3 regions of the Pantoea sp. ABR1s genome follow, and region 2 is predicted to be linked to each of the others. Evidence: predicted binding sites of a transcription regulator. Region 2 holds the regulator's gene; each other region holds the start of a gene.
The links. The regulator LexA, encoded in region 2, represses DNA repair genes until DNA is damaged. The targets are predictions, from matches to a motif close to TNCTGTATGTACATACAGNA.

Region 1 (5,265 bases), on a different replicon from region 2:
CTTTATCGAGCAAAAACCGCTCAATGTCGGTTCGGTGGCCATTGACTGCCATCTGTGACATACCCGGTTTGGCCATCATCAGCGTCGAACCTGACGCTTTGAGATGTGCATTCATGATTTCATGCGGCTCGCACGCAGCAAACTGGGGTAATGCAGAGATATAAAAGTAGCGAATAAAGCCGTATACGCTGTCATAGTTGTACTGGGTATTCTTCATGAGTATTTCCTTATCATTCTGAGTTAAATGACAACTATCCGCAGATCATTCATCCTTTATGGGTACATACGTTAAAGCAACCCCACATCTTTGCATACAGTGTGCTCAACGTTATGCGTCCGTTCATCATGCTGTCCCTGTCGTTCGTTGAGTCCGCTGGCCTGCTACGTCCCTTTCAGGAATGTAATGTTCGCTGTCCGGAAGGTTATCGGCAGTCTCCATTTTTTCTATACCCCTGCCCTTACGCATAGGCGCAACTGCTTTCACCTGTTACAGCATTCTGCTGACAGTTGCTTAAAGTATATCCAAATTCATATTATTTTAATATTAAAAACCAATCATAATGATGTTATTGCGATTGTTATATGGTTTTTTTTACACTACAATCGGCACAAGATGATTAACCCAAAATGATATCGTTTTAATATTAAAATGGAGCTTTTTTGATATGATTTTAACTATTGTTAATACCAAAGGTGGCGTGGGTAAATCCACTCTTGCAGTTAATATTGCGATCGCCCGAGCGCATCAGGGAAGGAAGGTTTGGCTCGTTGATGGTGATAAACAAGGGTCGTCTCAGACAGCAATTCTTATACGTTCTGAGGCAGATGTGCAGCCCGGTATAGCCTGCTCTCATTTCCCTGATGGACCAGTACTGAGAACGCAGGTTTTGCAGCAGAAAGACAACTACGATGACGTAATTATTGAATGTGGCGGACGCGATTCTACGGCCATGAGGGCAGCGCTCACGCTAACAGATTATGCACTTGTACCGTTTGTTCCTGGCAGCTTTGAAGCCTGGGCAATGGAAGACGTTGTAAAAATGCTGCAGGAAGCCCGGAGCATACGAGAACCTTTCCCTGCGTTTTCTATTCTTAACAGGGCTGACGTTAATCCCCGCAGCAAAGACAACCAGGAAATGGTGACTGCTATGTCAGAGTATGCGGATGAGATCCCCGTGCTAGACCATCTCCTCCATCTGCGTAAAGCATTCGCTAATGCAGCCGGCAGCGGTCGATCTGTTGTTGAGCTAAAACTGAAACCTCACGAGCGGCCAGCTAAGGATGAGCTTGATAAGCTTATATCAATAGTTTTTAAAGATTGATAAAATGTTATTTTAATATTAAATCAATATCGAGGTGATGTGTAATGGCTATTACTGCTAGGCCTAAGTCTATTGTGGCAACTCCGCCGGAACAGGCTGATATAGAAAAGTTCATCAATGATGCCCCGGATGGAAAAAAGGCTGAAAAGCGAGGGGTCAAGAAAGGGCAGCGTGAACAGATTACAGTGACATTTGATACCGCCATCATTGCCCAGCTGGACGATCTGGCTCTGCATGAAGGATTGTCTCGCGCTGCACTTATAAGGATGGCCGTGCGTCAGCTACTCGACAAAGGTGCGCAGGTAGGGGGGTAAATCATAATAATGTTATTTTAATACTATTTTAATATTAATTAATAATTAATTTAATATCATTTCGGTTGGTTTTTGATATGCCCGTCAGGAGCGCAATGAAGAGAATCCTTAAACTAATTTCCGGCTTTTTTGGACTCAGTAAACTCAGCGCGCCTGAAAGAAAAAACGCTGCTGAATGGGGATTCCTGCTGAGCACACTGTTTATTGTGCCACTATTCTTTCTGCATGACGCCAGTGAGCTGATCAAAATCGGTATGCAACTGTTGTGGGGTGCCTGTGTTTCGCGCGCTGCATTCCTGGCCAACGGTGGCTGGAAGAAGAAAAACCCCGATCTATGAATGATTAACTCAGAGGTATTGATGGCAATTCAGGAAATGCTGATGCAGATGCGCAGCCCGGGGATGAAGATTACAACGTTTACCCAGTCAGGCGATATGCTTAAGGGCCCCGTCCGCAGGCGCCATCCGGCCTTTGATGACTGGCTTCATCAGCTTTCGCGTAAGGACAGGGCTCCGCGTGGACGATACTTCCGCGGAAAGCGTCCGGGCAAACCTCTGATCATTGTGGATGAGTTCTGGCAGCAGTTTTCATGAGAAGGCAGGGCAACAGATAGGCTATTTTCTGCTGTGCCCTGCGGTACGGGTTACATCACGCGCGCCACTGGGATGTCACTCCAGCGCGTGGTCCACGCAGGAGAGAGCATGTCCCGCTTCATTTTCCATTCCGTATTCACGCCCTGACCGGCAAACCACACACAGCCCAGCCCGGACTGATTGATCCCGTCAAGAACCTTCATCAGCTGCGCACTGTTTGCACGTGGCTTATCTTCATCAAACAGGCTCAACTGACTGACACCATTCGGCGTGAAGTCATCGAGCATTATCCCGGCCTTCATGTAACGTCTCCCTTCAAGCCAGATGCGGTCGAGAGAACGCATGGCCACTGCAATCACGTCACGTGTGTCCTGGGTAGGAATCGTGAGATTCTCGCCGGCGCTATTGCCATAAAATATCTCACCCTGCGCATGTGGCGAGGTGCGGATAAAGACGCTGATGCGCCGGCAGAACTGCCGCTCCTTTCTGAGCTTCTCCGCAGCCCGGGTTGCGTACTGACACAGCGCCTCCTGCATCAGCACCTTCGACGTAATTCTCTCGCCAAAGGACCGGCTGCAGACAATCTGCTGTTTCACAGGCACAAACTCTTCAAGGGGAATACAGGATTCTCCATTAAGTTCCCGGACAGTACGCTCCAGCACGACGCTGAAGTTTTTACGGATAAGGGCAGGGTGGGCGCGCGACAGCTGCAGGGCGTTTTCAATCCCCATCAGATTAAGTCGTTTACCGATGCGCCGGCCAACGCCCCAGATTTCCTCCACGGGCTGGTTCGCCAGCAGGGTTGTGGTGCGCTTAGGATTACCCGGCGTCAGCGCCAATACACCGCGGAACTGTGGCCACTCTTTGCTGGCCCACTGAGCTGATTTGGCCAGAGTTTTTGTCGGCCCCATTCCAACACCGACAGTAAGGCCCGTCGTAGCCAGCACGTGCACTCGCAGGCGCCGGCCAAAATGTTCAAAGTCTTCGCAGAAATCAATACCAGTCAGGTTTAGGAACATCTCATCAATGGAATACTGCTCAACGCGGGGTGTTATCTCTTCCAGCGCGGTCATGACGCGCTGAGACATGCTGTGGTAGAGCGCGTAGTTCGAACTGAATACATATACGCGCTCGCTAAAATCCTGATTTTTAATCTGGAACCACGGTGCACCCATTTTGATGCCCAGTTTTTTTGCGCCCGCGCTGTGTGCGATGACGCAGCCGTCATTGTTAGACAGCACAACAACGGGTTTACCGCGGAGATCGGGGCGAAACAGCGCCTCGCAGCTGGCGTAAAACGAGTTGACGTCGGCGAGCCCAAACATGGACATGGTCACCTCCGCCGGGCTCGGGTACTGTTAAAGAACCAGGTAACAACACCGAGCAGCTGCAGTTCCTCCGGATAGATTACCGGATAGGCCGGATTCATCGGGAGCAGGGCAAGCGTGGGCTGTAGCTGCAGACGCTTGACCGTAAATTCGCCGTTAACCTCAGCGATCACGATGTCGCCGTGTACCGCATTCTCCGCCCGATCAACAACCATTACGTCACCATCGCAGAGACCGAGGTCCCGCATACTGTTTCCACTGGCGCGTACGAAGAAGGTCGAGGCGCGCCGGCGGATGCAGAGCTCATTCAGATCAAGTTCTTTCTCGACGTAATCCTGAGCGGGAGAGGGGAAACCGGCGGCGCACGGATCAGCATACAGCGGCACCCGGACGCGTGGCGTAAATAGGGGTGGCCAGAGCAATGTCAGGCCTGCTGTATAGTTACCCGGATTCATGACCAGATGCTCCGGTCATGCTGTCTTATCACTGTAGAAACTCTGTTGAAATTGCGCATAAAATCCCTCCTCTTATTTTACTGTTTATATGTACAGTATTATTGAGGCGGATTCATCTGGCAATAGGGAGCGAGACGGCCACTTATTAAAGTGAATCTATATATCTGAAGGGATAGGGAATTTTATGAAGATCAGCCTGACTTTCAGAGCCGGGCTGAGCTAACAATAATGCGTTATATATGTATGCATGATGTGTAAGCAGTCCATGCCGGCATCGGTGAAATGACGCTTCCTCGCCACGGCTGTTCGTTCCTCGCTGCGCTGCGGTACGCCTCAGCCGGGCCTGCGGCGAGCGTTACAATTGCACGTTCAGGGAAAGAAATACGCACCCTTATTACTCTTATGGCTTGCCCATTCCGGCAATAATAGCAGTCTGAGAAATGCCCTATATAAAGTTTTGTGAACTGTAAGCGAGTCAATCCTTATCGGCCGGTAAGGGCTCGATAAGCTCACTGCCCTGGTTATGAATATTGCCTACTTTTTTGCTGACAGGATGCCAGGTAAATGCTTTTTCCGGAACGGCTGCATCGCGGGCAATTTCTTCTGCACGCGCTGGAGACGTTTCGTCACTGAGCCATTCACGAACAGCATCAGGCGTAATCACCAGCGGCCGCCTGTCATGTATAGCGACGTATACTGATATCAGGAGTATTAAATGCGCCTGCGCGACGGAGATCTGGTCGTTATCAGGTTCACCTTAAAAGGCTGAAAAGCTGTAAAGAATGGAGCAATTCATGGCCTTTCAGAGTCCGGCCCAGAACTACACCGAAACGCGCCTGAGTCTGGGCGATCTGGTGCATCTTTCCCCTTACTCTACCTATCTGATGCGCAGCGAAAGCGACTGTCCAGATGCAGGTATTATTAAAGGGTCCGTGCTGGCCATCGATCGCGCGCTGACACCGGCACACGGTCAGTTAATCGTTGCCGAGCTCGAGGGAGAACTGACACTGAGGCGGCTGCTGCTCAATCCGGTTCCCGCCCTGCAGGCGCTGGACGTGGACGAAACTGTTACGCTGCTTGATGTAAGCCAGGTGCTGCCCGTGTGGGGTGTGGTCGCCTATGCCCTCACCGATGTAGCCGGAGTGGGATTTAACGGACCTGCAGGAGGTTAGAAATGTTTGCGCTGGCCGATGCCAACAACTTTTACGCCTCATGTGAAACCATATTCAGGCCCGACCTGCGCGGCAAACCGA
Region 2 (8,118 bases):
CTGGGCACCCGGCCGCTGGGTCGCTATCTCTTCTCCTCTTCAACGCTGACCCGCGATTTTATTGAGCCGGGGCAGGTGGAGGGATTGTGGGGACGACGTTCACGCCTGCGTCTCTCCGGCAAACCGCTGCTGCTGACTGAACTATTTTTACCGGCATCGCCGCTCTATCGCGATCTGGTCTGAGGATCCTGTGGTGCAAAATAGCTTAAGTATAAATAAATGGCGGGCCTACACGCGCCTGATGCGTATCGATAAGCCGATCGGTACGCTGCTGCTGATGTGGCCAACGCTCTGGGCATTATGGCTGGCTGACATGGCGATTCCGCCGCTGCCGGTGCTGGCGGTGTTTGTTGCCGGGGTCATCGTGATGCGTGCAGCCGGTTGTGTGATCAATGACTACGCCGATCGCAAAGTAGACGGTCATGTCGAACGTACGAAGCATCGGCCACTGGCCAGCGGCGCGGTGAGTGCAAAAGAGGCTAAGCTGCTGTTCGTGATACTGGCTCTGGCGGCTTTTGCGCTGGTGCTGACCATGAACATGATGACGATTATGCTCTCCGTGGTGGGGCTGGCGCTGGCCTGGGTCTATCCCTTTATGAAGCGTTATACCCACCTGCCGCAGGTAGTGCTGGGTGCCGCCTTTGGCTGGGCCATTCCCATGGCATGGTCCGCAGTTAGTGAGTCCTTACCTCTGGTCTGCTGGCTGGTATTCATCGCCAACATCTGCTGGACAGTCGCCTATGACACTCAGTATGCGATGGTGGATCGGGATGATGACCTGAAGATTGGCGTGAAGTCGACCGCGATTCTCTTTGGCCGTTTCGACAAGCTGATCATTGGTCTGCTGCAACTGGCGACGCTGCTGCTGATGGCGCTGGTTGGCCTCATGCTGCATCTGAACAGCGCCTTCTACTGGACGCTCTTGCTGGCCGCCGCGCTGTTTGTTTATCAACAGAAGCTGATCGCCGGACGCGAGCGGCAACCCTGTTTCCAGGCTTTTCTCAATAACAACTATGTCGGAATGGTGCTGTTCCTCGGTGTGCTGATGAACACCCCGCCGTTCAGCCAGCTGTTCTGACAGGGGATTCAGGCACAAAAAAGGCGACCCCATGAGGTCGCCTTTTTACTATGCGCGCTGGGGTCAGTCGTGCGCCACAGCGGTTTCAATCGTCATACGGACATCGCTGGTGACCAGGTCTGCCAGCATATGCCAGGTCGCCAGGGTCTGCGCAACATCGGCATCACCGCTGTCGCTGATATACCCTTCATCGCGCAGGGTCAGGACCAGTGAGGTAAAGACCGCTTTGTCGAAGAATTCCGGGGCATTGATACCGTGCAGCACCGACAGACGCTGTGCCAGCGTCCGGCTCTCTTTCTCCAGCGTGCCGCGGTTAATCGTCGGCTTGGCGCTGAGAATGGAGAACGTAATAGCATAGCGCTGCAGTGTTTCACGCACACCGGCGGCCAGCAGTTGCAGCGTGCGATAGCGCGCTGAGGAAAAGCGCAATTCGCCAGCTTCAAGCGTAATCAGGCCCTGACGCGCCAGCTCCTGACTCAGTTCGGTCAACAGTTGTGGCAGCTCATCGGTCTGCCAGCGCAGGAACAGCTCACTCTTCAGCATCGGGTAGATCAGTCTCACCTGACGCAGCAGTTCTGCTTCGCTCAGCGTTTGATGCTGCTGAACTATGGCGGCAATCAGCGACGGCATCACCAGCATATGATGAATATTGTTGCGATAGTAGGTCATCAGCACCGCCTGCTCACGCGGCAGAATGATGATGTCGCCAATGCTGTCCTTTTCACTCTCAAACTTATTCATACCCATGGCGTGATCCAGCAGCGCTTCCGCTGAAAGATCGGGTACGGTCGCATTTGGCGAGTAAGGCACGTTGCGCAGCAACTGGGTATAGCACTCCAGTTGTTCAATCAGCTGTTCACGGGTTAGTGAGCGCTGACGTGACGCCAGCAGGGCGGTGACACAGAGGTTCATGGCGTTAGCCGCGCCCGCTTCATTGATACGCACCATCAGGCTGGCAGCAATATCGTTGACGGTTGGGGTTAACCAGCTGGGACGCTGCGGCTCAATCGGATCGATGGCATCGCGCCATTCCGGCACCCGCTTATTGAGATAGTTGACCAGCGGCAGGGGTTCGCCAAAGTTCACGTAACCCTGACCGAGATTGCGCAGCTTGCGTAAGCCGCGCACCATCTGCATGAAGCCCTCTTTCTCTTTCGCCGCGCCGCGCAGTTCTTTAGCGTAAGTGCCCACTTCCATCACGTGCTCATAGCCGATGTAAATCGGCACCAGCGTGATGGGGCGATTTCCGCCGCGCAGCATCGCCTGCAGCGTCATGGCTAAGGTGCCGGTTTTAGGGTCCAGCAGGCGACCGGTTCGTGAACGGCCTCCTTCGACAAAGTACTCAACCGAATAGCCGCGGGTGAATAGCTCGCCGAGATATTCGCGGAATACCGTGGCGTAGAGCTTGTTGCCTTTAAAGGTACGACGAATAAAGAAAGCGCCCAGGCGACGGAAAATCGGGCCGGCTGGCCAGAAGTTGAGATTGATACCGGCTGCGATGTGCGGCGGCACCAGACCCTGATGATAGAGCACATAGGAGAGCAGCAGATAATCCATGTGGCTGCGATGGCACGGCACATAGACAATCTCGTGGCCATCCTGCGCCAGCTGGCGAACTTTTTCTCCGCCATTGACGTTGATGCCCTGATAGAGCCGACTCCAGAGCCAGCCCATCACGCGGTCAGTTACGCGGATGGCTTCATAGGAGAAGTTTGCCGCAATCTCCTCCATCATCTCGACGGCATTCTGCTGCGCTTTCTCATGGGAGATTTTTTTGCTGCGAGCTTCATCTTCTACTGCTTTTTCAATCGCTTTGGATTGCAGCAGACGAGTAAACAGATCCTGACGCGCCGGCAAGCGCGGGCCAATCGCCGCCAGCCGCTGGCGGGCAAAATGAATGCGCGCCACGCGAGCCAGCTTCTGGGCGATCGACTGATCCGTACCGTGTTCAGTTGCCATGCGGCGCAGCGACACCGTCGGCGAGAAGCGGACAAAACTGTCGCGCCCGTGCCAGATCACCGCAAAGAACTTCTGCACCCCGTTCAGCACCCGCAGGTGTGGCGTTGCTTCGCCCTGGACTTCACGTCCTGGTGCGCGGCCAAACATCACCGTGACCGGCAGCATCTGAATATCCAGCTTAGGGTTATTGCGATGCAGGTCCAGGTAATCGTGAAAGATTTTCACGGATTCAACGCTGGGCACAAAATAGGGGAAGACGCGTGGGCCATTGTGGATAAAGACGTGGCGCGGCAGCAGAGAACCATCAATCTCCAGCGGAGTGAGCGGGTCGGGCAGATGATGCCGCAGACACTGTGCGCGTAAAGTCAGTAAGTCGGCCTTCGAATCGTAAGGCAAAACATACATAATAGGTCGGGTCGGATCCAGACCATGTTCAGACACGGGATCGGCCGGAATGGCCTTACTTTTTACCAAAAACGACAGTGGTAAATTAAGCAGTTTGTAATAGAGTTTACGCCAACCTGACATAGACAACATGAAGCCTCTTGTTAGCAAAGCGCCGCAAGCATACCAGAAAGCGCAGCGAAGATCTGTGGTGGTGCCAATTGCACGCAGCCCAGACATTGACGTCAATCCGATGAAAGGGTTCCCACATCATGGCAAATAATGCCACCGGACTTATCAGAATAGTAAAAGCTGCAGGTTACTCATGGCAGGGACTGCGTGCCGCCTGGCAACATGAAGCGGCGTTTCGGCAGGAAGCGCTGGCTGCGCTGGCCGCTATTGTTATCGCGTGCTGGCTGGATGTCGATGTGGTCTCCCGCATCCTCATGATTGGGGCGGTGGTGCTGGTGGTCATTGTTGAAATCCTCAATAGCGCCATTGAAGCAGTGGTCGACCGCATCGGTCAGGAGCATCATCCGCTGGCGGGTCGGGCAAAAGACATGGGCTCGGCGGCGGTGCTGATCAGCATCTTACTGGCACTCTTCGTCTGGATCGCGCTGCTCTGGACACATTTGCGATAAGCCTTCCATAACGCGTCTGAGGGCGCGTTTTCCCTGACAATCGGTTTCCATTTCACCAATACCTGTATATACTCACAGCGACTGTATAAACAACCAGGGGGCGGGATGAAAGCATTAACCAGCAGGCAGCAGCAGGTCTATGACCTGATTCGCGACCATATTTCTTCAACGGGCATGCCGCCTACGCGTGCCGAGATCGCCGCGCAGCTGGGCTTCCGTTCGCCGAACGCGGCAGAAGAGCATCTGAAAGCGCTGGCGCGCAAAGGCGTCATCGAGATCGTTTCCGGTGCATCGCGCGGCATTCGACTGTTAATGGAAGAAGAAGCCTCAGAAGGGCTACCGCTGATTGGCCGGGTTGCTGCCGGTGAGCCGATCATGGCGCAGGAACATATCGAAACCCACTACAAGGTCGATCCGGGCCTGTTTAAGCCGTCTGCTGACTTCCTGCTGCGCGTCAGCGGAATGTCGATGAAAGATATCGGGATTATGGATGGCGACCTGCTCGCGGTGCATAAAACCCAGGATGTGCGTAACGGCCAGGTTGTGGTTGCCCGCATTGATGATGAAGTCACCGTTAAGCGCTGGAAAAAGCAGGGTGCTATCGTGCATCTGCTGCCGGAAAACAGCGATTTTGACCCGATTGTTGTCGATACCCGTGCGCAGTCACTGACCATAGAAGGTCTGGCTGTTGGCGTGGTGCGCAACGGCGAGTGGCTCTGATTCTTCTGCCAGCGTGCATTCGCCTTCTCTGATGCTATTCTGTCTGCCCTAATTTTGTCGCTGCCTCTTTTGCGCAGCGACACTGAGCACGGAACGGCGAATGCGCTTTATTACGGCAACCGATAAAAATCTCTGGCGGCTTGCGCTGCCGATGATCCTTTCAAATATCACCGTTCCCTTACTGGGAGTGGTCGATACTGCAGTAATTGGTCATCTCGACAGCCCTGTCTATCTTGGCGGGGTTGCGGTCGGGACTACAGTGACCAGCTTCCTCTTTATGCTGCTGCTTTTCCTTCGAATGAGTACCACTGGCCTTACGGCGCAGGCATTTGGCGCTGGCGATAAAATGGCGCTGGCACGCGCGCTGACTCAGCCGCTGATCATTGCGCTGCTGGCGGGCGTACTGTTCATCGCTTTGCGTTATCCGATTATTCAGCTGTCGACCCATCTGGTTGGCGGCAATCCCGATGTACTCGAACAGGCGGCACTGTTTATTCAGATTCGCTGGCTCAGTGCGCCTGCCACGCTGGCAAACCTGGTCATTCTGGGCTGGCTGCTGGGCGTGCAGTATGCACGCGCGCCGGTGATCCTGCTGGTGGTGGGCAACCTGGTTAACATCGTGCTCGATCTCTGGCTGGTGATGGGGCTGCACTGGGGTGTCGCGGGGGCGGCAACCGCCACGGCGCTGGCGGAATACATTACGCTGGTTGTCGGCAGCATCATGGTCTGGCGGGTGTTAAAACTGCGCGGAATTACGCTTAGCCTGCTGAAGCAGAGCTGGCGCGGTGACAGCGGCCGGCTGCTGCGACTGAACCGGGATATCATGCTGCGCTCTCTGATGCTGCAACTCTGTTTTGCCTCGCTGACCGTACTGGGCGCCCGGCTGGGTCCGGATGTGGTGGCGGTTAACGCAGTATTACTGATGTTTATTACTTTTACTGCCTACGCGCTGGATGGCTTTGCCTATGCGGTTGAAGCTTTTGCGGGTGAGGCGCATGGTGCAAAAGATGGCAGCAAACTCCTGCGCGTCTGGCACTCTGCCTGTCGGCAGGCGGTAGTGGTGGCGCTGTTCTTCTCGCTGATCTATGCCATTTTTGGCCCGCAGATCGTTACTCTGCTGACCTCTCTTCAGTCACTTCAGCAGACAGCGGACCGCTATCTGGTCTGGCAGATGATAATGCCGCTGATCGGCGTCTGGTGTTATCTGCTGGATGGCATGTTCATCGGAGCGACGCGCGGGCGTGAGATGCGTAACAGCATGGTAGTTGCCGCAGCAGGCTATTTTCTGACGCTGCTTAGCGTACCGGTGCTGGGTAACCATGGTCTTTGGCTGGCAGTCACGGTTTTCCTGGCGCTGCGCGGCCTGTCGCTGTGGCTCATCTGGCGTAAGCACTGGCGTCAGAACAGCTGGTTCGATGCCTGAGTCAGCCGTGGCTGCACGCAAGCCGATACGGATTATTCTGTATTATTCCACGGTTAATAAATTGGCTACTACAATTAACTCTATGCAGCGCAGTTAACCAGCGCTTTGTATCGTTATTTTGTTAAGTAGCAAGATAATCATTAAAACCCGAGGATTGGAGGTCTGCCATGAATAAAGACGAAGCAAGCGGCAACTGGAAGCAGTTCAAAGGCAAAATGAAAGAGAAATGGGGCAAGCTGACCGACGATGATATGCAGGTTATCGAAGGTAAACGCGATCAGCTGGTCGGCAAAATCCAGGAGCGTTACGGCTCTACCAAAGATGAAGCCGAGCGCGAAGTAACCGCCTGGGAAGGTCAGAACAAAGATCACCGCTGGTAATCAGACAATAGCTTGATAATCAGCTGAATGCGTTCCGGTGGGCCCTCACCGGAACCGCACAAGGATGTGCCGATTACCCGCGTTTCCCCCGCTTTTTACCCTCATCCTGATGGTCATGCTCGCAGCTTTCATGGTGCGTACAGGCTTCAACCGCAGCACAATTTTCACATAAACCATGCGCTTCAATCACGCTGTGGCGTAATGCAAACTGCGCTTCACCTGCCAGACCAGCAATAATCTTCTCTACGCCCTGCGCCTGCTTCTCTGTAACGGCGGCACAGCGGTCACAGACCAGCATCACCGATGTATGTGCTGGTGCCTCAAAATGGTGACACATGACGTAGCTGTTGTTGGATTCCACCCGATGAATGAAACCCTGCTCCAGCAGGAAATCGAGCGCCCGGTAAACCGTGGGTGGCTTGGCCTGTGGCTCGCTGACCCGGAGTTGATCCAGCAGATCGTAGGCGCTGATCGAGCCAGGCTGCTCGGCCATCAGGCGCAACACTTCAGCACGCTGCGAAGTCAGACGCACACCGCGCTGCAGGCACATCTTTTCGGCCTGAATCAAAATTTGCTGCGACGTCATGTTTGTCATGAAAATTCTCCGCTGGATAAGTGATGTTATTTTATCACACATAGTTTCGCGGCGCTGAGGTTGGTTTTCGTCTGAAAAAACAGCATCATTTGCCTGATAAAGCAGCACATTCAGAATTTAAGCCGTCTTCTATCTCAAATCTGACGACAAATCAGATCCATTCTGAATCCACCTGAAGCGGAATTTGTTGGCATTTTGCTTTGCATCTCACTGAGTTAAGAAGTAATGTTCAGAAAGACTTAAGAAAAGTCTGGCATTATTTGAAATATCCCAATGCAGTTTGAACAATTACAACGGTTTTTTGATTGGAAAACGTCCAATCCTTTGAATTAAGACACTGTTTCCTTTGAATTCACAGCAATAACGCGTTAGCCAGGGTTCACAATAGGGCTAACAAACTATTCAGTCATTGAATGTTTCAATGACAATTTCTCAGGTGATGGCAGGCAAATGGTGAAAAAATCCGCTCAACGTTCAGCGCTAATCTACACAGCTGTAACGACCGCGCTTTTCCTTTCTTCTTCCGCCATGGCGGCAGGGACCTGGTATGATGCACGTAATGACGCCATGGGCGGCACCGGCGTAGCATCTTCTCTTTATGGCTCCGCAGTGCTGGCGAACCCGGCATTAATGACGCGCGCCAAACCCGACGATAGCGTCAGCATTATTTTCCCTTCAGCCGGTATTCAGGTCACCGACAAAGATAAGCTGATCGATAAAGTCGATGATATTACGGACACCGTTGATCGCTATCGCACGGTGCTGGGTAACCTCACACCAGCGGATTTCTTCCGTGCTAACTCTGAATTGCGCGCGGCCTCAGGTGATGTGGCAAATAAGCTAAGCGATTTGCGCGGTAACAAAGCAGACGGTTCTGCCGGCGCGGCTGTTGCCGTTACCATCCCTAACGAAACTCTGCCTTTCGCCTTTATCACCAA
Region 3 (8,118 bases), on a different replicon from region 2:
CCCGGCGCTATGGCGATCTGAAACACGCACTCGTTCCGGCACAATCCATCGCGGAAGGCGGTCGTCTCGCTGTGCCATTGCGGCCGGAGGAATGGCTGGCAGACCGGCAAGCTCGCCTCGACATGCGGTTGCGCGAGCTTGGCCGTGCCGCTCGCGCAGGCACGATCCCGGGCGGGTCGATTGAAAACGGCGTTCTGCATATCGAGAAACTCGAAGCCGCCGCGCCGACAGGCGCCGAAGATCTGGTGCTCGATCTCTACAAGCAGATCCCGCCCACGCGCATCACCGATCTCCTGCTGGAGGTGGATGCGGCGACCGGCTTCACCGAAGCGTTCACCCATCTGCGCACAGGAGCACCCTGCGCTGACCGGATCGGGCTAATGAACGTTATCTTGGCGGAAGGGATCAACCTCGGCTTGCGCAAAATGGCGGATGCGACAAACACCCACACCTTCTGGGAATTGATCCGCATTGGACGGTGGCATGTCGAGGGCGAAGCCTATGACCGGGCGCTGGCCATGGTGGTCGAGGCACAGGCAGCGTTACCCATGGCCCGGTTCTGGGGCATGGGCACGTCGGCTTCGAGCGACGGACAGTTCTTCGTCGCTACAGAGCAAGGTGAGGCCATGAACCTGGTCAACGCGAAATATGGCAATACCCCGGGCCTGAAAGCCTATAGCCACGTCTCCGACCAATATGCGCCGTTCGCAACCCAGGTGATTCCTGCAACGGCAAGCGAAGCGCCTTACATCCTCGATGGCCTGCTGATGAACGATGCTGGACGCCATATCCGCGAGCAGTTCACCGACACGGGCGGCTTCACCGATCACGTCTTTGCCGCATGTGCCATTCTCGGCTACCGGTTCGCTCCGCGCATCCGCGACCTGCCATCCAAACGGCTCTACGCGTTCAATCCGTCGGCCGCCCCGGCGCACCTGCGAGCGTTGATCGGCGGAAAGGTCAACCAAGCCATGATCGAGCGCAATTGGCCCGACATCCTGCGCATCGCCGCCACCATTGCTGCCGGGACCGTCGCGCCAAGCCAGATTCTGCGGAAACTCGCCTCCTATCCGCGGCAGAACGAGCTCGCGACAGCCCTGCGGGAAGTCGGTCGCGTCGAGCGCACCCTGTTCATGATCGACTGGATTCTGGATGCCGAACTCCAACGGCGTGCCCAGATCGGGCTCAACAAAGGCGAAGCTCATCATGCGCTGAAGCGGGCAATCAGCTTCCACCGCCGCGGTGAAATCCGCGACCGTTCCGCCGAAGGCCAGCATTACCGCATCGCCGGCATGAATCTGCTCGCCGCCATCATCATCTTCTGGAACACCATGAAGCTCGGCGAGGTCGTTGCAAACCAGAAACGCGATGGAAAGCTGCTATCGCCCGATCTCTTGGCCCATGTTTCGCCGCTCGGATGGGAACACATCAATCTCACCGGAGAATATCGCTGGCCAAAGCCTTAGCGTAGGATTCCGCCCCCTCCCGCAAACGACCCCTTGACCTGAGTTCGCAGCTGGCGCCCGAAATCTTCAAATCCCATGCAGTGATCAATCCCTCGGATGTCCAGAAACATCTCATCGATAGAGTACTGTTCCACGCGTGGTGCCAGCGCTTCGAGGACAGCCATGACGCGCTGCGACATAGAATGATTTATGTGGAATACAGTTTCAACTGCTTAATTAATAATCGTCTCAGAGCACACGTGCTTTAGGAATGTCTGACCAGCGCGTGGTCCAGGCAGGGCTAAGCATTTCACGCTTCATTTTCCACTCAGTGTTAATTCCCTGTCCGGCAAACCACACATTTCCCAGTCCTGACTGATTAATGCCGTCCAGTACCTTCATCAGCTGTGCGCTTTTAGCCCGTGGCCGATTATCGTCAAACAGATTTAGCTGGCTTACGCCGTTCGGCGTAAAGTTATCAAGCATGATGCCTGCTTTCATGTATCTGCGACCCTCAAGCCAGATACAATCGAGCGACCGCATCGCAGACTCAATGATGTCCCGCGTATCCTGTGTTGGTAGTGTCAGCTTCTCTCCGGCGCTGTTTCCGTAAAACACCTCACCGCTGGCGTGTGGCGACGTCCGGATAAACACGCCGATGTTGCGGCAGTACTGACGTTCCCCTCGCAGCTTTTCCGCTGCGCGTGCAGCGTACTGACACAGCGCCTGCTGCATGGCTGTTTTTGTTGTAATGCGCTCCCCGAAGCTGCGACTGCAGACTATCTGCTGTTTTGCCGGCGGCAGTTCTTCCAGCGGAATACATGACTCACCGTTCAGCTCGCGTACGGTGCGTTCCAGTACCACGGAAAAGTTATCGCGAATGAACTTTGGACGCGCGCGTGACAGCTGCAGGGCGGTTTCGATGCCCATCAGGCTGAGTCGCTTACCGATTCGCCGTCCCACACCCCATATTTCCTCAACGGGCTGGTTAGCTAGCAGAGTTTCGGTACGTTTCGGATTACCCGGCGTCAGCGCCAGCACGCCGCGAAACTGCTTCCACTCCTTACTCGCCCACTGGGCCGATTTTGCCAGCGTTTTAGTGGGCCCCATGCCGACACCGACGGTAAGACCCGTTGTGGTAAATACATGCGCGCGCAGGCGACGACCAAAAGCTTCGAAGTCCTCACAGCCGTTAATACCGGTAAGATCCAGAAACATCTCATCGATGCTGTACTGTTCGACGCGTGGTGTTATGTCCTCAAGCGCGGTCATTACTCTCTGGCTGAGACTGTGATAAAGCGCATAGTTTGAGCTGAACACGTGTACCTTTTCCGGATAGTGCTGTGTTTTTATCTGGAACCACGGTGCACCCATTTTTATGCCCAGTGCTTTTGCGCCATCAGAGCGCGCAATAACGCAGCCATCGTTATTACTAAGTACGACTACTGGCCTGCCACGCAGGTCCGGGCGGAAAAGCGTCTCACAGCTGGCATAGAAAGAATTGACGTCAGCCAGTCCGAACATGGGCATAATTATCTCCGACGTGCACGTGTACTGTTAAAGAACCAGGTGACAACGCCGAGCAGCTGGAGCTCTTCCGGATAGATGGCGGCGTAAGCAGGGTTCATGGGCAGCAGTGCCACCCGTGGGATCAGCTGCAGGCGCTTAACTGTGAACTCACCTCCAACCTCGGCGATGACGATGTCGCCGTGCGTGGGTGGCTCTGCGCGATCGACCACCATAACATCACCGTCATAAAGCCCCAGCTCCTGCATGCTGTTGCCACTGGCCCGTACGAAGAATGTGGACGCCCGTCTGCGAATACAGAGCTCATTCAGGTCCAGCTCTTTCTCTACATAATCCTGAGCAGGGGAGGGAAAACCAGCTGAGCAGGGATCTGCGTACAGCGGCACCTTTACCGTTGGGGTAAAAATCGGCGGCCATAACAGCGTCAGGCCCTGAGCGCAACTGACCGCTTTCATAACGCGGCGTCCCGGACGTGCTGCCGAGTACGGATTAAGAAAAAAAATGTAAAGCGCATAAAAATCCTCCTTTAAATTATACTGTTTATATGAACAGTATTATTGAGCCTGAAATTTCTGGCAAGAGGAAGCGAAACGGTTATGGCTAAAGCTGTTGTCAGATCGCTGAAATTTTACCGAAATTCTGAGCTATGGCCTTTTTATATGCGCTGCCACTGCAGCCGGGTCAACAGGGTATAAAAGGCTTTCCTTTTGAGTGCAGCCCTTTTATGGCAATAAGAGGCTTGACCATTCAGTAAGCTTTAAATTATATTTCCATTATTCTGGAAATATAGATTTGGTGATGGCATGGACATACAAAATGCTGCTAATGCTCTCAGGGAACTGGGACACGTGACGCGACTGGGAGTTTACCGTGAACTGGTGAAAGCCGGGCCTGAAGGACTGCCCGTGGGTGACATCCAGAAAAGACTGGCTATTCCTGCCTCCACGCTCAGCCATCATCTTTCTGCGCTGATGTCCGCTGGCCTCATAAGTCAGGAACGTCAGAGCCGAACCCTGTTCTGCAGGCCCTGTTATTCGCAGCTTGAGCAGCTGATGGCTTTTCTGACTGAAGAGTGCTGCGCCGGCGGCAGCGACTGCAGCCTGTTCACCGCTATTACCCTTAAAGAGACTCCATTGTGAATAACGTGAATGATGCCCTGAACAATATCGATCCGACGCTCCTGGATGCACCGCTGACGGAAGAAAAGCTGAAGGCAGCAGAGGTGGCACACCCGCCCCGCATCCTGATGCTCTACGGCTCGCTGCGTGAGCGCTCTTACAGCCGTCTCGCCACGGAGGAGGCCGCCCGGCTGCTGATGGCCATGGGCGCGGAAGTTAAAATATTCAATCCGTCCGGCCTGCCGCTGCCGGATGACGCCCCGGAGACGCACCCGAAGGTTGCAGAGCTCCGCGAGCTGGTACTCTGGTCAGAAGGCATGGTCTGGTGCTCGCCGGAGCGTCACGGTGCCATGACCGGCATCATGAAGACGCAGATTGACTGGATACCGCTGACGTCCGGTGCGGTCCGGCCGTCACAGGGAAAAACCCTTGCAGTGATGCAGGTCAGCGGCGGCTCACAGTCCTTCAACGCCGTAAATCAGATGCGCATTCTCGGGCGCTGGATGCGCATGATCACTATCCCGAACCAGTCATCCGTGGCGAAAGCCTGGGCCGAGTTTGATGAGGACGGCCGCATGAAGCCTTCTTCGTATTACGACCGCATCGTGGACGTCATGGAGGAACTGATGAAGTTCACCCTGCTGACGCGCGGGCGAAGCAACTGCCTGACCGACCGCTACAGTGAAAGGAAAGAGAGTGCCGCTCAGCTCTCAGAGCGGGTCAACCAGCGCAGCATATAAAAAAGCCGGCAGATGCCGGCTTTTTTCACACTCGTTATGTCTGCAGCCTGGTGAAAAATCAGTGGCTGACGCGGTGACCGTGCTCATCAATGACCACTTCGCCATCCTCTTTGGTAAACGCTCCCTGCTGCGGATCTGGCAGAATGTCGAGAACCGCTTCGGACGGACGGCAGAGCTTCGTTCCGAGCGGCGTCACCACCACCGGGCGATTAATAAGGATCGGATGAGCCAGCATGGCATCGAGCAGTTCGTTATCGCTGAAGCGGTCTTCTGCAAGGCCGAGCTGCTCGTACGGTTCGGTATTCTTGCGCAGCAGGGCGCGTAAGCTGATGCCCATGTCCGCAATCAGCTTCTTCAGCTCGTCGCGTGACGGCGGTGTTTCCAGATACAGAATAACCTTGGGTTCGGTGCCGCTGTTGCGGATAAGCGCCAGGGTGTTGCGGGACGTCCCGCACGCCGGGTTGTGATAAATGGTGATGTCAGTCATAAGCGGTACTCCGTAAAGGCGCTGCACAGTCGCAACACCGGGGTTAAGGTTAAACAGACAGGCGCAGGGCCAGCGCGGTCAGCGTCACAAAAAGTACCGGCAGGGTCATCACGATGCCCACGCGGAAGTAGTAGCTCCAGCTGACAGTAATGTTTTTTTGCGCCAGTACGTGCAGCCACAGCAGGGTAGCGAGGCTGCCGATGGGGGTGATCTTCGGGCCGAGGTCGCAGCCGATGATGTTGGCGTAAATCATCGCTTCCTTCACCACGCCCTGTGCGGTGCTGCCGTCAATCGAAAGCGCACCAACGAGCACGGTAGGCATGTTGTTCATGACTGATGAAAGCGCCGCCGTCAGAAAGCCGGTGCCGAGCGTTGCGCCCCAGACACCATGCTCTGCAAACCGGTTCAGGGCGGCAGAAAGGTAATCAGTTAGCCCGGCATTGCGTAGTCCGTATACCACCAGGTACATGCCCAGCGAGAAGATAACGATCTGCCAGGGCGCACCTTTCAGTACCTTTCCGGTATCAATCACATTGCCTTTCCGGGCTACCAGCCAGAGAATAAACGCCGCCACCGCGGCCACAAGGCTGACCGGCACGCCGAGTGGTTCGAGGGCAAAGAAGCCGATCAGCAGCAGGATGAGAACAATCCAGCCGGTTTTAAAGGTACGCGCATCGCGAATGGCCTCACGCGGCGCCTTCAGCTTCGCCAGGTCGTAAGTGGCCGGGATGTCCCTGCGGAAAAACAGGTGCAGCATCACCAGCGTGGCGGCCACGGACGCGATATTCACCGGCACCATCACCGAGGCATACTCGCTGAAACCCAGTTTAAAGAAGTCTGCCGTGACAATGTTCACCAGGTTCGACACGATGAGCGGCAGGCTGGAGGTATCAGCGATGAAGCCTGCCGCCATCACAAACGCCAGCGTGGCGCCCGGGCTGAAGCCCAGCGCCAGCAGCATGGCGATAACGATCGGCGTCAGAATAAGCGCTGCCCCGTCATTGGCGAACAGGGCGGCTACCGCCGCACCCAGCAGAACGATATACGTGAACAGCAACCGGCCCCTGCCGCCGCCCCAGCGTGAAACGTGCAGCGCGGCCCACTCAAAAAAGCCGGACTCATCAAGCAGCAGGCTGATAATGATGACCGCAATAAACGTGGCCGTGGCGTTCCAGACAATCTGCCAGACTACAGGAATGTCCCCGATGTGTACCACGCCGGTCAGCAGCGCCAGTGCGGCGCCGATAACGGCACTCCAGCCAATGCTGAGCCCTTTCGGCTGCCAGATCACCAGTATCAGGGTCAGGATAAAAATCGCACCCGCCAGAAACATACTCTCTCCTTCTTAATTATACCTGCCCGTTAAAGCGGGCTGCTAAGTGTACCCTGTAAATATATTCGTTTAATCGAATGTGTTTAGATAAAATTTTTACATGCAGACAGCTTTGCCGTTGGTGGTTGCGTTATCACGCTCAGCCTGCTGACTGAGATGAAGAATTTCATCCCGCTGACACAGATATGCCTGCTCAATGACCGCTGCTGCCCACGCAGGCATGTGTGGCGATAACCGGTAATGGATCCACTTGCCGTCGCGCCTGTCGATAAGCAGTCCACTCTCTCTGAGCAGGGCCAGGTGCCGCGATATTTTTGGCTGTGTTTCTTTCAGGATAGATACAAGCTCGCAGACGCAGAGCTCCCCTTTTTCGCGCAACAACAGCACCAGGCTGAGCCGGGTTTCGTCAGAAAGATTCTTAAAAAGTTGCAGGGGCAGAAGTGACGGCATAATTTCTCCTTCGTGGCGGACAGCAACAAGTCTCGTCTTCTGCAGACGAAAGGTCAATTTTATATTGATAAATTCATATATGTTGTGACGTGCTTACAGGCTTTTCTGTACAGCTTAATGAGGGAATAGCGGTTAAACGATGTCACACAGATTTTAACGGCAGCATACTTTCAGCAACCTGAATGGCCGGGCATGACGAAGTAACATCACAAAAAAAGCCTGTTGCTTTAGTGAACCGTTCTACTTACAGCAGAAAGCAGCATCAGCAAGAGTGGCTTCCGGCCAGATGACCTGCAGTGATAACCGGCACGATATCCTCAGGCTCTTCTGCCTGCTCCAGTTCGCGCAGAATACCGCAGTCCCGTGTTGCCCGGTTGGCATTGCAGTGGCTCCGGAGCTCAAACAGTTGCTTTTCCAGCATATTCAGTTCACGAATACGGGCCTGAACGTGGTTCAGATGTTCATTTATCAGGGCATTAACCTTACCGCAGTCTGCGTCAGGCTGGCTTCGCGCCTGCAGCAGCACCCGGATTTCTTCATGGGTCATATCCAGCGCCCGACAGCGCCGGATAAACATAAGCCTTTCGAGATGTGCGCTGTCGTAATGGCGGTAGTTATTAGTCTGGTCCCGCAATGCGGCCTGCAAAAGCCCCTCTCGCTCATAATAACGTACCGTCTCTACAGGACATCCCGCCTGGCGGGCCAGTTCACCAATTTTCATATCACACCTCTTCTGAGCTTGACCCTGTAGTTACATCAGGGTCTTTAATGCCAGTATACGTTATGAACGGGATAAAAAAATGAGTGACTGCTGCAGTAATAAAAAATGTGGATCAGCCGCAACCGTAGAGGAGGCGTCTGTTAAAAATACCGCAACTGCCCCGACTGAGGCTTCCGGGAAGATGCCACCAAAAACGACTGAGACCACACCGGCTTGTTGCAGCACCGGGAGCTGCTGCTCAACGGACGGCCTGAGCCAGGTGTCCGAACTGGTTGCAGAGCATCCCCGCAACGATGA

Region 1: the regulator LexA is predicted to act here: its motif matches at 4,091-4,110, upstream of umuD (translesion error-prone DNA polymerase V autoproteolytic subunit).
Region 3: the regulator LexA is predicted to act here: its motif matches at 3,507-3,526, upstream of umuD (translesion error-prone DNA polymerase V autoproteolytic subunit).

What each region holds. Positions count from the first base shown of each region.
Region 1 is NZ_JBSZSY010000003.1:123,136-128,400, reverse strand. It holds gene ACXKZD_RS21055 (hypothetical protein) at 1-217, opposite strand, end outside; gene ACXKZD_RS21050 (AAA family ATPase) at 666-1,322, shown strand; gene ACXKZD_RS21045 (ribbon-helix-helix domain-containing protein) at 1,367-1,636, shown strand; gene ACXKZD_RS21040 (hypothetical protein) at 1,732-1,974, shown strand; gene umuC (translesion error-prone DNA polymerase V subunit UmuC) at 2,280-3,554, opposite strand; gene umuD (translesion error-prone DNA polymerase V autoproteolytic subunit) at 3,563-4,012, opposite strand; gene ACXKZD_RS21025 (SOS response-associated peptidase family protein) at 4,488-4,697, opposite strand; gene ACXKZD_RS21020 (S24 family peptidase) at 4,807-5,184, shown strand; partial or broken gene ACXKZD_RS21015 (Y-family DNA polymerase) at 5,187-5,265, shown strand, end outside.
Region 2 is NZ_CM173823.1:3,811,734-3,819,851, reverse strand. It holds gene ubiC (chorismate lyase) at 1-183, shown strand, start outside; gene ubiA (4-hydroxybenzoate octaprenyltransferase) at 242-1,078, shown strand; gene plsB (glycerol-3-phosphate 1-O-acyltransferase PlsB) at 1,142-3,565, opposite strand; gene ACXKZD_RS17990 (diacylglycerol kinase) at 3,694-4,062, shown strand; gene lexA (transcriptional repressor LexA) at 4,168-4,782, shown strand; gene dinF (MATE family efflux transporter DinF) at 4,883-6,205, shown strand; gene ACXKZD_RS17975 (CsbD family protein) at 6,373-6,585, shown strand; gene zur (zinc uptake transcriptional repressor Zur) at 6,659-7,180, opposite strand; gene ACXKZD_RS17965 (conjugal transfer protein TraF) at 7,631-8,118, shown strand, end outside.
Region 3 is NZ_JBSZSY010000002.1:10,003-18,120, forward strand. It holds gene ACXKZD_RS19905 (Tn3 family transposase) at 1-1,466, shown strand, start outside; partial or broken gene ACXKZD_RS19910 (Y-family DNA polymerase) at 1,499-1,648, opposite strand; gene umuC (translesion error-prone DNA polymerase V subunit UmuC) at 1,695-2,969, opposite strand; gene umuD (translesion error-prone DNA polymerase V autoproteolytic subunit) at 2,978-3,427, opposite strand; gene ACXKZD_RS19925 (ArsR/SmtB family transcription factor) at 3,776-4,111, shown strand; gene arsH (arsenical resistance protein ArsH) at 4,108-4,830, shown strand; gene arsC (glutaredoxin-dependent arsenate reductase) at 4,889-5,317, opposite strand; gene ACXKZD_RS19940 (arsenic transporter) at 5,367-6,650, opposite strand; gene ACXKZD_RS19945 (metalloregulator ArsR/SmtB family transcription factor) at 6,747-7,100, opposite strand; gene cadR (Cd(II)/Pb(II)-responsive transcriptional regulator) at 7,363-7,821, opposite strand.